DNA from 2 places in the Bacillus sp. SYZHCR11 genome. Region 2 is predicted to be linked to the other one. Evidence: riboswitches for the same ligand, from Rfam matches in the RefSeq annotation. Region 2 holds a riboswitch; the other holds the start of a gene.
What was found. A riboswitch is a leader RNA that binds a small molecule or an ion and turns the genes downstream of it on or off. The one in region 2 is predicted to bind lysine.

Region 1: it holds a riboswitch for lysine, as region 2 does, so the genes downstream of both, AC2CGA_RS12910 (aspartate kinase) here and AC2CGA_RS07840 (amino acid permease) in region 2, are expected to answer to the same signal.

What each region holds. Positions count from the first base shown of each region.
Region 1 is NZ_JBXUND010000003.1:219,120-226,450, reverse strand. It holds gene sdhC (succinate dehydrogenase cytochrome B558) at 1-396, opposite strand, end outside; gene AC2CGA_RS12915 (YslB family protein) at 693-1,139, shown strand; gene AC2CGA_RS12910 (aspartate kinase) at 1,186-2,415, opposite strand; lysine riboswitch at 2,541-2,720, opposite strand; gene uvrC (excinuclease ABC subunit UvrC) at 2,782-4,554, opposite strand; gene trxA (thioredoxin) at 4,697-5,011, opposite strand; gene AC2CGA_RS12895 (alpha-N-arabinofuranosidase) at 5,164-6,654, opposite strand; gene AC2CGA_RS12890 (electron transfer flavoprotein subunit alpha/FixB family protein) at 6,863-7,331, opposite strand, start outside.
Region 2 is NZ_JBXUND010000002.1:227,460-234,790, forward strand. It holds gene AC2CGA_RS07830 (iron-hydroxamate ABC transporter substrate-binding protein) at 117-1,055, shown strand; gene AC2CGA_RS07835 (class I SAM-dependent methyltransferase) at 1,202-2,116, shown strand; gene AC2CGA_RS07840 (amino acid permease) at 2,169-3,581, opposite strand; lysine riboswitch at 3,692-3,873, opposite strand; gene sspJ (small acid-soluble spore protein SspJ) at 3,996-4,136, opposite strand; gene AC2CGA_RS07850 (metal-dependent hydrolase) at 4,320-4,802, shown strand; gene AC2CGA_RS07855 (LTA synthase family protein) at 4,845-6,701, shown strand; gene AC2CGA_RS07860 (substrate-binding domain-containing protein) at 6,732-7,331, opposite strand, start outside.

The DNA of each region.
Region 1 (7,331 bases), on a different contig from region 2:
CATCATATCGAAGTTGACTTCAGCGCCCATCTGCGCGGCAATCCGCGTCTGCCACACATGCCAGCTGACGAAAATAAGGGTGAGAATACCAGTGACACGCTGAAGCACAAACATCCAGTTTCTGAAATAACTGTAGTGGCCAGCGTTGTTTTTCGCAGTAAATGCTATGTACACACCGTAAACCGCATGATAAATTAAAGGTAAGAAAATAATAAAAATTTCTAACGCATACCTGAACGGCAGACTGTCCATAAAGCCGGCCGCCTTGTTAAACGCATCCGCTCCCCTTGCGGCAAATTGGTTGACGACTAAATGCTGGATCAAAAAGATGCCGACCGGAATAACACCGAGCAAGGAATGCAATCTTCGAAAATAAAACTCTCTGTTCCCAGACATTACTTTACCCCCTGTTTGATTTAAGTGCGAAATGTACTAAAATCTCTGCCCCCACTTCGTTTCAATTGTAAGCACTTTATTAAAATTTATTGACAATTTCATTTTACTCCTCCCTCAAAAGGGCGTCAAGAAAACGTGTACATAAATTATAATTTTCGGAATTGATTATCTGGAGGGAAAATTTTATTTTCCTGCGATATCTTTCTCACATTTTTTCGCGTGTTTTATAGGATCATCCTGTAATCCTCCCCCCTGTTTAAGCTATAATAAACGAAGGAGAGAGGGGAATACATAATATGAAGAATAATTATGAAGCAGCTTTAGAACCTTTAACTGAACTCGACGTCAGCGCATACGGCTACGAATTAATCCGGGAAATCGTGCTTCCGGATATCCTCGGTCCGGATCATTCATCGATGATGTATTGGGCGGGAAAACGCCTCGCCCGCAAATTTCCTCTTCAATCGTGGGAAGAAATCCCCGCCTTTTTTGAAAAAGCCGGCTGGGGAACTTTGACAAACGCAGGATCGAAAAAACAAGAACTGGAATTTGAACTGGAAGGACCGCTCGTATCCAGCAGGCTCAAACATCAGAAAGAGCCTTGTTTCCAGCTTGAAGCCGGTTTTATAGCCGAACAGATTCAATTGATGAACGATCAGATTGCAGAATCTTATGAACAGGTAAAAAAGAGAGCGGATAAAGTCGTCCTGACTGTAAAATGGGATATGAAGGACCCTGTATAATTGAAAAAGGCGGTGACTCAAAAGTCCCGCCTTTTTGCCTGCCCGTTTATACGGCAGACGGCTGTTTAGACAGCTCAAACGCATCATGAAGCGCTTCGACCGCTTTCACCATATCATTTTCGCTGACAACCGCTGATACTTTTATTTCGGATGTGCTTACCATTTTGACTTGTACATTTTTTTCCGCCAGTACGGCAAACATGTCCGCGGCGACGCCGGGATTTGAAACCATGCCCGACCCGACAATGGAGACTTTCGCCAGTTTTCTTTCGGTTTCAATTTTTTCATAGTTAAGCGCGTTTTTATATTCTTCAAGCACGGCGACCGTTTGGGCGGCATCTTCCGTTTTCACTGAGAAAGAAATATCCGCTTCCCCATCATCCGACTGTGTCTGAATAATGATGTCAACGTTGATGTTTCGTTTTGCCAGCGCGGTGAAGATTGTTGAAAGTGTTGTCAGTCCGCTTGCAAGGCCCGTGACGGACACCCTTGTGATCTGGTCTTCAAATGCAATTCCTCTGACGATTAAATTCTGCTCCATTGATGATTCCTCCTCAATTAATGTTCCGGCTTCATGTTCCGTGCTTGACCGCACTTCTAAAGGCACTTGGTAGTTTTTCGCGAACTCAACCGCCCGCGGGTGAAGAACACCCGCTCCGAGATTTGCAAGTTCCAGCATTTCATCATAAGAAATCCCCGCCAGTTTTCTCGCTGACCGGACATACCGCGGATCTGTCGTAAATACGCCCGGAACATCTGTATAAATGTCGCATTTATCCGCTTCCAGCGCTGCTGCAAGAGCGACCGCCGTCGTATCGGAACCGCCCCGTCCGAGCGTCGTGATGCCGCCGTCTTCCGTTACGCCCTGAAAACCGGCAACGACTGTAATTTTGCCTTCTGCAAGCTGCGAACGAATCGCCGTGATATCAATATCCGTAATTCTCGCATTGCCGTGAACGGCTTCCGTGCGGACACCCGCCTGCCAGCCCGTATAAGAGACGGCGTCATATCCTTTTTCCTGAAGCGCCATGGCCAAAAGCGAAATCGTGACCTGCTCCCCCGTAGACAAAAGCATATCCATCTCGCGTCTGCTTGGTTCAGATGTGATTTCAGCCGCGAGGTTAACGAGCGCGTCGGTTGATTTTCCCATTGCCGAAACGACGACTACGACATCATGGCCTTTTTGCTTTTCAGCAATGGCGCGATTTGCGGCATTTTGAATTTTTTCGGCAGAGCCGACGGAAGTGCCTCCGAATTTTTGTACGATAAGACCCATACTAGACCACCCTTTACATTTTGGTTCGTGCGGGTGAGGAGAAAAGAGCGTTTTGTCCACAATAAAAAAAGCAATGAGAGGAATAGCTCTCATTGCTTTTTCATATCAGTACGATTGATTATGAACAACGAGATAGCCCTCCAAGAAAATGAATTCTTGACAGCCTTACATTTATTTAATGCAAGGCCAGCAAATCACACCGATGGGATGTGATACACTTCGGCGACGCTCCCCTTTCAGCCTTTTTCGCAGAATCCATCATTCTCCAAAGGCTTACTATTGAAGTTCGCACCTCTATCTTCACCATATAACACGATCTTATGAAATTAGTTCACATTCTAGCAGATTTTTCAGAAAAGCACAATACTATTTTTTTAATTTTTCAAACAGCAGCTGGGCCGCCGCGGCCGGCACACCGGCTTTTTTGATATCGTCAAGGCTTGCTTCCTTCATCTTTTTGACAGATCCGAAATGTTTTAAGAGCATTTTTTTGCGTTTTTCGCCGATTCCGGGGATATCATCCAGAACGGATTGAAAGACGCTTTTTCCCCGGATCTGTCTGTGAAAGCTGATCGCAAAACGGTGAACTTCGTCCTGAATGCGCTGAAGCAGGTAAAACTCTTGGCTGTTCCGCTCCAGAAACACCGGTTCAAGCGGGTCGCCGATCAAAAGGTTCGATGTCCGGTGTTTATCATCTTTCGCCAATCCCGCTACCGGGACATCAAGGCCGAGCTCATTCTCGAGCACGTCGCGCGCCGCGTTAATCTGCCCTTTTCCGCCGTCAATGATGATTAAATCCGGCAGCGGAAGATTTTCGCGGAGCACCCTCGTGTATCTTCTTCTGACGACTTCCCTCATTGAGCCGTAATCGTCCGGCCCTGTTACGGTTTTAATTTTATATTTGCGATATTCCTTTTTATTCGGTTTTCCGTCTATAAAGACAATCATGGCCGATACGGGGTTTGTGCCTTGAATATTGGAGTTGTCAAACGCTTCAATCCGATGCGGGGTGTAAATATTCAGTGCGTCGCCGAGCCGTTCGGCTGCACCGATTGACCGTTCCTCATCCCGCTCGATTAACGAGAATTTTTCCCGCAGGGCGATTTTCGCATTTTTGTGCGCAAGCAAAAGCAGCTCTTTTTTCGGACCTTTTTTCGGCTGATGCACGGCGGTTTCCAACAGCTCGCCGATCATGTCCCTGTCAACGCTGTCAGGCACCAGAATTTCCTTAGGCAGAAAGTGATTGTTTTTGGAATAGAACTGGCCGATGAAGGTCAGAAACTCTTCATCCGCTTCCTGATACATCGGAAACATGCTGACATCGCGTTCGATCAGTTTTCCTTGGCGTATAAAAAAGACTTGGACGCACATCCAGCCTTTATCGTAGGCATATGCAAACACATCGCGGTCCAGAAGGTCATTCATGGTCATTTTCTGCTTCTCCATCGTCGATTCGATGTGAGCAAGCTGGTCGCGGAATTCTTTAGCCCGTTCAAATTCAAGCTTTTCGGCCGCTTCTGCCATTTTCGCTTCAAGCTCTTTTTTGATTTCGTTATGCCCTCCCTTTAAAAAACGGGTGATGTCTTCAACAATCTCGCGGTTTGTCTCCTCAGATATATCCTTTACACATGGGGCGAGGCATTGGCCGAGATGATAATAAAGACAGACGCGGTCCGGAAGCTTTGAGCATTTCCTGAGCGGGTAAAGGCGGTCCAGCAGTTTTTTCGTTTCCCGCGCCGCCTGCACATTCGGATACGGGCCGAAATAGCGTCCCTTGTCTTTTTTGACATTCCGGGTGACAATCAGCCGAGGATGACGTTCATGGGTGATTTTAATAAAGGGATAGGTTTTATCATCTTTCAGCATGACATTGTATTTCGGATCGTATTTTTTAATCAGATTCATTTCCAAAATAAGCGCTTCAAGATTGGAGGAAGTCACGATATATTCAAAGTCCTCAATCTCCGTCACAAGCCGTTGGGTTTTCGCGTCGTGAGAACCGGTGAAATAAGACCGCACCCTGTTTTTCAAGACTTTCGCTTTCCCCACGTAGATGACTGTTTTTTGACGGTCTTTCATTAAATAACAGCCCGGCTGATCGGGAAGGAGGGCCAGCTTTTCTTTCAGTTGTTTATTCATACGTTACCCTTCCTTACATTCATTTCTCGTGTCCATTCAGTGTATCACGAACATTTGTTTTTCTCCATTCTCAGCTTTTGGAAGATCAAAAAAGGCGATTCCCTTTCAAAGGAATCGCCCTGCCGTAACGGAAGCTTTCGGCTTACAGATGTTTGTTTACAAGCTCTTCAAGAGCTTCTTTCGGTTTGAAGCCGACAGATGTTTCAACGACTTCTCCGTCTTTTAGCACGAGAAGTGTCGGGATGCTCATGACGCCGTATTTACCGGCAGTTTCTTGGTTTTCATCCACGTCGATTTTGACGATTTTCAGTTTGTCTCCCATTTCTTGATCAAGCTCTTCAAGAACGGGCGCGATCATTTTACAAGGTCCGCACCAAGGAGCCCAGAAATCAGCCAATACGACACCTTCACTTGTTTCAGCTGAGAACGATTGATCAGTTGCTTTTACGATAGCCATTTGTTATTCCTCCAATTGTCAAATGATGATTTTTAGTATAGCATCTCCCATTCGTTCATGCTAATTTAATGCTTATATTATTTTCTCCCGAACCCGCCGGAAATAATCTTATTTATACAGTGTATTATAACCGGGCGGCGGGCGTTCAAAACTTAAGATGGACCTGCAGGCAGCGTGATTAATACAATCGCCATCGGAGGAAGCTCCGCCTCAAGTTTTCCTCCCTTTTGAGCAAACCCGGAAAACGGCTTCGGTTTGACGTTTTCCGGACTGCTGAATGTATTGTGGGCATTCATTTTTTCCGCGTGCAGAATCGTTCCCGAAGGCGTCCCTGTCTTTTTCATGCCCCGCAGTTCAATCTTCACGTCAGCTTTGTGCAGATGATCGATATTGCAAATGCTGATATGTATGTCTCCGTTCTGCTGTTTGGACGCTGAAATGCTGACTTGCGGGAGCCGGCCGTCATTCCATTCGTACCCGGCTGCATTTGTTTCTGCCGCCAAAAGAGATGCGTCCTGGTGCACCTTAAACATATCGAACACATGATACGTCGGCGTCAACAGCATTTCTTTCCCTTCTGTCAGGACCATTGCCTGAAGCACGTTGACGGTTTGCGCGATATTGGCCATCTGTACGCGGTCTGCGTGCTGGTGAAAAATGTGAAAATGCGCGGCGGCGACAAGGGCGTCGCGGATCGTATTCTGCTGATACAGAAAGCCCGGATTTGTGCCCGGCTCAGGATCAAGCCACGTGCCCCATTCATCAATGATCAGCCCGACTCTTTTTTCGGGATCGTACTGATCCATGATGGCGCTGTGCCTTGTGATCAATTCATCCATATGCGCCGCTTTTTTCATCGTGATGAACCATTCATCTTCCGTAAACTCCGTCGCTGATCCTTTCCCCTTCCAGAAGTCGCCCGGTATTGTGTAATAATGCAGGCTCAGTCCGTCTATGAGATCCGCGACTTTTTTCATTAAAGTTTCAGTCCAGCGGTAATCGTCGACATTCGCGCCGCCGGCAATTTTATAGATTTCATTACCGCTGTAATTACGGACATAGGTTTGGAAGTTTCTGTAAAGGTCAGCATAATACTCAGGATGCATGTTTCCGCCGCAGCCCCAGTTCTCATTTCCTATTCCGAAATATTTCAGCTTCCACGGTTTTTCCCGCCCGTTTTCTTTTCTCCAGTCGGACATCGGCGTGCCCGCTTCAAACGTCATGTATTCAATCCAATCAGCCATTTCTTTAACCGTTCCGCTGCCGACGTTACCGGCGATGTACGGTTCGCATCCGAGCAGTTCACAAAGCATCATAAACTCGTGCGTGCCGAATTCATTAGAATCAATCGTCCCGCCCCAATGGGTATTCAGCATTGTTTTGCGTTTCCCTACGCCGTTTGCCCAATGGTATTCATCAGCAAAACAGCCGCCCGGCCATCTGAGGACGGGAATCTGAAGCTGCTTGAGGGCGGCGGCGACATCCGTCCTGACCCCTCCGGTATTCGGAATATCGGAATCTTTTCCGACCCAGATGCCCTCATATATGCCTCTTCCCAGGTGTTCCGCGAAATGTCCGTATATGTTTTTATTAATGGTTCCCCGTGTGATATCAGTTTGAATGACTGCCGTATTGTGAGACAAACTTGATCATTCCTTCCCCTTAATAAGAATGAAAGCACTACAGCCGATCTATCTGGGATGTATGCTGTATGGATAAGTTTGTAAGCGCTTTACAAAAGCTTATTACATTGGTTCGTACATGTCAATCTGTTGTTTTATTAATCTATAATTTGTACGAACTAATTAACACAAACCAAAACCCTCTGACAAATAAGCCAGAGGGTTTTGATTATGAATGAATATTGGCATTTTTAAATTCCTGAGTCAGAAGCGGAACCACTTCGAACAAATCGCCGACAATTCCGTAGTCCGCTATTTTAAATATTTCCGCTTCCGGGTCTTTGTTAATGGCAACGATGACCTTACTGTTTGACATGCCCGCCAAATGCTGAATCGCTCCGGAAATTCCGCAGGCTATATACAAATCCGGCGTGACGACTTTTCCCGTCTGGCCGATTTGAAGAGAATAGTCGCAGTAGTCCGCGTCACATGCGCCGCGCGAAGCGCCCACCGCTGCTCCGAGCACCTCGGCAAGTTCTTTTAACGGTTCAAATCCATCTTTGCTTTTTACACCGCGGCCGCCTGCTACGATAATTTTCGCTTCTGATAAATCCACGCCGTCCGCCGTTTTTTTGACTACTTCTTCAATGACCGTCCGCAAATCTGCCGGAGGCGCCGCAAGCTCTTCAATATCACCC
Region 2 (7,331 bases):
TATAAAAAAAGAAAGTTTTTCTTTAAAAAGAGCGTGCTTCTCTATGAAAGCAGTGATATAATCACACTGATAATGATTCTCTTTATCACTAATTTTTATGAAAGAAGGAATGTCAGATGTTCCATACATACAAGAAAATCGGCGCAGCGCTGATTGCCGTGCTGCTCTTCGCCGCTTTGGCCGCATGCGGCAATTCTTCAGACACAAAAGGTTCTTCTGAAAAAGAAGAAACCATCACGTATAAAGCCGAAAACGGCAATATTAAAATTCCGAAGCACCCGAAACGGGTCGTCGTCATGGCTGACGGCTACTACGGCGACTTTAAACAGCTCGGCATCAATGTTGTCGGCGCGCCGCAAAACGTATTTAAAAACCCTTATTACAAAGGGAAAACAAAAGGTGTCACAAACATCGGCGACGGCACGTCCGTTGAAAAAATCATTGACTTAAAGCCGGATTTAATCGTTGTCTGGACGACACAAGGCGCCGATATTGAAAAACTGGAAAAAATCGCGCCGACCATCGCCATTAAATATGACAAGCTCAGCAACATTGATCAATTCAAAGAGTTTGCGAAAATGACAGGCACTGAAGATAAAGCAGACAAATGGCTGGCTGAATGGGATAAGAAAACCGCTGCCGCTAAAACAAAGGTTCAAAAAGCGGTCGGCTCAAAAACCATCTCCATCATGCAGACAAACGGAAAAGACATCTATGTATTCGGTAAAGACTTCGGCCGCGGCGGAAGCATCATTTATGACAAACTCGGGCTGAAGGCCACAAAACTGACGCAGGAAAAAGCCATTAATCAAGGGCCGGGCTACGCCAGCATTTCACTCGAGAAACTGCCTGACTTCGCGGGAGACTACATCTTTATGGGGCCATGGCAGGCCGGCGGTGACGACAAAGGCGTGCTTGACAGCTCAATCTGGAAGAACCTCGATGCCGTCAAACAAAACCATGTCTACCGCATTGATCCGATCGGCTTCTATTTCTCAGACCCGATCTCACTTGAAGGCCAGCTCGACTACATCACAAAAAGCTTAACGAAGTAACCCCGAAGCCGCTGTCACAGCGGCTTTTTATTACGCTTAAAACTTGACAAAAAAATTTATTTATGTTATAATTTACATTTTTGGATTAACATGTATAATAAGATTCTCCCGGCCGGAGATTGATGTAAATAACGGAGGATCTTTATATGAAAGAAAACAAGGCGAGTATGACTTCCCTGCTGTCCGCTTTCGGAAGGGCGTACCACAGTAAATACGACACCCCGGTGATATTTGATGATTTTATGGCACAAGATCTGATTTCCGAAAAAGAGCATTCGGACATCCGCGATCATCTGATTCAAGGTATATCATTTTTCAGTAAAGACATGGCACAGAGGCTTCAAGGCCAACCGGATGACATCTTAAAATGGGTGACTCAAGTACAGCTGTCTCCTACACCGTTAGCCCGTGCCGCATATTGTGAAGAAGTGCTTTTGAATGAAGTGAAGCTCGGGGCCAAACAGTATGTTATCCTTGGCGCGGGGCTCGATACTTTCTGTTTCAGGCATCCTGAGGTAACAAACGCGTTAGACATATTTGAAATTGATCATCCCGCTTCACAGGAAGACAAAATAAACAGATTGAAACATCTGAATCTCGACATTTCCCATCATCTTCATTTTGTACCGATGGACTTCGCCGCTTCGCTTTCTTTCAGCCGTCTGTATCAGGAAGGTTTTTCACGCCAAAAAACCTTTTTCAGCCTGCTCGGTGTGTCATACTACCTTACAAAAGAGCATCTCGCCCGCCTGCTCACACAATTATTTGCCGAAGTCCCGCCGGGAAGCTCTATCGTGTTTGATTATGCAGATGAGTCGCTCTTTGAAGAAAGAGGACTGTCAAACAGAGTGGAAAACATGGTGAAAATGGCTGCAGCAGGCGGAGAACCGATGTTATCGTGTTTCAGTTATAAAGAAATCGAAAAAATATTAGAATCATCAGGTCTGCTTATTTATGAACATGTATCTCCGGCGGACGTCAATGACCGTTTTTTCAGCGGACGCACTGACCATTTAACCTCATTTGAGACCATTCATTATATACACGCCGTCAAAAAGTAATCCGCTGCCGCAAACAAAAAAAGACATCTCACAGACGTGAGATGTCTTTTTGTCATACCGATGGTCTGTTGTTTGCAAATTTCTTTGAGACGAAAGGATATAACAGCAAACCGACGAAAAACAGCCCGATACCGAGAATAAAGGTCGTTAAATCGGCCGTTCCGGTAATAATGACGTAAAAAGAATAAATGCAGGCAAGGATGGCGATGATACCGTCTCTTACTCTTGAACCCTTTATCTCGTCATACGTTTCACCCGTAAAAATGAGCTTCAGGCTGTAAAACGCTGACACGAGATACGGAATCAGATAAGCGAGCGTCGCCGCCGTCGTTAAAAACGTAAACGCGTCACTGATCGTCCGGGAAATAACCGAAAAGATAAAGATCTGTGACATTACGTTCGTTACGATTAACGACACAACCGGGCTTCCCTGTTTATTCGTTTTTGCAAAAGCAGCGGGAAAGTCTCCTGATTTCGCCGCTTGATACGGAACTTCAGAACCGAGAAGAATCCAGCCGAGCATCGTTCCGAACAGACACAAAATCGCCAGAATCGCCATGATGACGCTTCCCGCGCTGCCGACGATCGCGTACAATACGTCAACAAACGGTTTTTCCGAGCCGACAAGCTTACCATGCGGAAGCACGCCCATCGTAATCAATGTCACGATGATATAGATGCCAAGCGCGATCAATAATCCGGTAATGGTGGCGCGTTTCACGTCGCGCTGCGAACGGGCGCGCCCGGATAAAATGACTGCCGATTCAATTCCGACGAACGCCCATAATGTTGAAATCGCCGCATTGTGGATCTGTCCGCCGATTCCCTCAACCGTGTGAGGACCTGTTTGAACAGGAAAATAAAAATGATCGAAAAACGACGTTTGAAATACAAACAAACCTGCAATGATAAAGAAGATAAATCCTAATACTTTTGAAAACGTCGTGACGAAATTTAATTTACTCGCACCGTTAATGCTGGTGACGAGGATTGTGTGAGTGCCCCATAATAAAACCGTACATACGGCAAACGTCAGCAGCTGGCCGAGCGTAACCGCCTGACCGCCGATCGAAAACATTTCACGCTTATCCGTTAAAATCGGGAAAAATGATGTTAAATATCCGGCAAGGCTCGTGATGATCGCCACGTTGCTGATCCAGCTCGCCACCCAGTAGCCCCACACCATCGTGAAGCCCGCAGCATTCCCTTTTTTCCGATCGCTGAACAGCGCACGCGCATAGCTTTGCGGCCCCGCCGTCAGCTCAGGCTTGCGGATGGATAAGTGGCCGAAGACCAGCGCGATCATTAACACACCGGCTCCCGTTAAAAGCCATGCCGATGTGGCGCCGAACGGGCTCGCGATTTTTGCGAGCGTACTCGGGAGCGAAAAGATGCCCGAGCCTACCATATTTCCTACGACAAACGCCGTTAATAACCAAAAACCCCATTTTTTCGTCTGTTCCATTCCTGTACCTCCTGGTTGTTCATTCGTACGGACCAGACCCCGAGACCATATTTACACGCAAAAAAAGCCTGAACAAAAGTCCATGCTTAAAGAAACACACACACCCTTGATCTCCGGATAGCCCTCCGCGAAAAAGCACGCGGCAGTCCTGCACTTATTCAGATACAGTCCCAGCATAAAGAAGGATCGGCTTTCTTTACACTTCGGCGCTGATGCCTTTAACACATGTTTTGCGGCCCCTTATCAGCCTGGCATGTGCGACTCATCATCAAGCGCAACCTCTACCTCACCGAGAAAGAGTGAGGATTTTTATCATTCAATTCTACTCAGAGGTTATCAGAGATAAAAAGATCTGTCAAAGGGAAATATTAGATGGAAAACGGATAGAGCGTTCGCCCTACCCGTCTTATATGGTCAGCGGTTGTTTTTTTTCTTTTGAACAGCTTCTTGAAGCGGATCGTCTTTCAGAGCTGCACTGGCGTCGTCAAGCGCGCCTTGAATGACGTTTTTGTTTTTATCGCTGTTTTTTCCTTTTTCTTTGTTAAAGAAAGCCATCTGTATCACCTCTTTATCAAATATAGGTACACCTATAATGTGTCTTTTTCCGCGGCAGAATATGCGGAATCCGCGTCTCCTTCCTTTTGGCGGAACAGGTAAAGTTTGTTGATCAAACATGCATTCTCTTGATATATTTGTAATTCAGGGGATTTTGGCAAAAATAAAAAGGAGAAGCGAAAAATGACAGGAAAAACACACATCATGGGAGGCATCGCTTCTTGTTCCGCAATTGCGTATTATTACGGGTATGATCCGGTCCTTATGACCTCAGCGGGTGCCCTCGGGGCGCTGATTCCCGACATATGCCATACGAAAAGCAAAATCGGCAGGACGCTGCCCGTTCTGTCCAAAGTCGTAAGCACGGTGTTCGGGCACAGAACGTTTACACACAGCCTGCTGTTTATGCTTATTATGTTTTTCATTACGGCCTCGTATATTCCGAATCCGAGCATTTCCGCCGGACTGATGATCGGAATGGCAAGCCATCTTGTACTTGACGCATGGACCGTCAACGGCATTAAACTGCTGTTTCCGTCCGCCATCCGCTTCCGTCTTCCCCTTTATATGAGAACGGGGAGCTTTTCGGAGCAGCTTGTGCTGGCCGGCTTAACGATTGTATCCTGCTATTATTTATACGAACTGGTTCACGGCCGCATCTCTTAAACAAAAAGCGTCTTTTCGCTTTTAGGGTGAGGAGTCATACATATGAAGAAAACCTTTTTCAGCAATCATCGGTTTTTATGCCTGTCCATCCTGTTCATGTGGATGAAAACCTATGCCGTGTATAAGCTCGGTTTCGGTCTGCAGAACAATTCGGTTCTTGAGGAATGTCTGCTCCTTATTAATCCGCTGAGCTTCATTGTGCCGCTGTTCGGCATCGCCCTCTTGCTGACGGAAAAAAAACAGCGGATCTTTCTGCTTTCGGCAAATGTGATGCTGACGGGAATTTTAATCGCGAATACGGTGTTTTACGGGTTTTATATTGATTTTATCACCATACCGGTTTTGTTTCAGGCAAGCAATATGGGTGATATGGGAAGCAGCGTCCAAGAGCTGTTTCACCCGCTTTATATCGCTTTATTTTTGGATATTGCGATTTTGTTTTATCTTGGAAAAAGGCATAAAGCCGATAAAGGAAAAGCGGGCGCCCGTACCGTTAAAGCGTATGCGTGGGCATCAGCCGGCCTCATGCTGTGCAACCTTGCGCTGTCTGAGGCCGAGCAGCCGAAGCTGTTCAAGCACCCTTTTGATCGTGAAGCGCTCGTAAAAGGAATCGGCCTGTTCCACTTTCATTTGTATGACACCATTTCGCAGACGCTGAATGCAGGGGCTAAAGCGTTCGCCGATGAAGACAGCCTTGCGGCGGTCGCGAATTACACTCAAGCCGGCTACAGCAGGCCGTCCGATTCAAAATTCGGGCTTGCAAAGGGGCGCAATGTGATTTTTGTTACGCTCGAATCAACACAGCGTTTTGTAATGGATGAGCGGGTCAGCGGACGGGAGATTACCCCGTTTTTAAACAAACTGCGAAAAAAAAGTTATGACTTCACTCATTTTTATCAGCAGACTGAACAGGGAAAAACATCAGATTCAGAATTCATTACTGCGAATTCGCTGTATCCGTCTTCAAGCGGCGCCGTTTTTTTTACAAAAAGCGGCCACCGGTTCAATACGATGTACCATATGTTAAAAGATCATCAATACTACTCAGCCGTTCTGCATGCCAATCATAAAGCCTTTTGGAATCGGGATGAGATGTACGGGGCATTCGGAATCGACCGTTTTTTCGACGCGGATGAATTTAAGGTGACACAGGAAAATTCAACAGGCTGGGGCCTGAAGGATAAGGAGTTTCTCGAACAGTCAGCGGAAAAATTAAAGAAGCTTCCGCAGCCGTTTTACGCAAGTCTGCTGACTTTGACCAACCATTTCCCTTTTGAAATTGATCAACAGGATCAGCTCATTGAGGAACCGGACACAAGCAGCGAGTTATTAAACCGCTATGTGACGACGGTCCGCTATGAAGATGAGGCTCTGAAACACTTTTTCAAGAAGCTGAAAAAAGAAGGGCTGTATGACAACGCGATGATCGTCCTGATGGGAGATCATTACGGTATATCCGAAGCCCATAATCAAGGACTTGCCGAATTCTTAGGAAAAGAGGAAATCACTCCGTTTGATACGGTTCAGCTTCAGCGCGTGCCGTTTATCATTCATATTCCCGGGGTGACCGACCGTGCGCCCGAAACGATTGCTTCGGCCGCGGGACAGGTTGATGTAAGGCCGACGCTGCTTCACCTGCTCGGCATTGAAACGAAAGGCAGCATTCAGTTCGGCAATGATCTGTTTTCCGGAGAGCGGACTCCGTTTGCGGTGCTGAGAAACGGCAGCTTTATCACGAATGACCATATTTATACGAAAAATACGTGTTACAGCCGTAAAACGGGTGAACCGCTTTCTGACATGAGCGCGTGCAGCGATGAGAAAGAAAAAGCGGAACAAGAGCTGATGCTTTCCGATAAAATATTAAACGGCGACCTGCTGCGGTTTTATAAGCAATAAAAAAATCCCTCCGTTATATGGAGGGATTTTTCATGTTTCATATATGAGCCGTCCTGTCATTTTCGTATCATATCCGGATAATTGAGAAAGCTGAGACTTGAATTCCTCAGAATTAAGAATGTCCCGCACGCTTTGAACAAGCTCCCGGTTTTGTTTTAAGACGACCACATCGTACTGCTCACTGATCACCGGGATAAAGTCCGTGCCTGCCATATGCGCCGCATGCAGCGACCCGACTCCGATATCCGCCTTTCCGCTTGATACTTGTGAAGCCGCTGACAGATGATCCGTGACAATGTCATGATATCCGGCGACATCAGACGGCGTGATGCCGATTGATCTGAGCTGTTCATCCAGCAGCACCCTCGCGCCTGATCCTTTTTCGCGATTGACGATGCGGACATCCTTTCGGCTCATGTCCTGAAAGCCCTGAATGTTCAGCGGATTGCCCTTTTTCACATATAATCCGGCCTGCCGCAGCACGACATGAAAAAGCGCAAACGGCTCCCCTGAAAGAATGCGCTTCACATACGGGATGTTATACTGCCCCGTCTCCCCATCGTATAAATGCAGACTGACGATGTCACAAGCCCCGCGGTACATCTCGATCAGGCTGTTCAAACTGCCGCT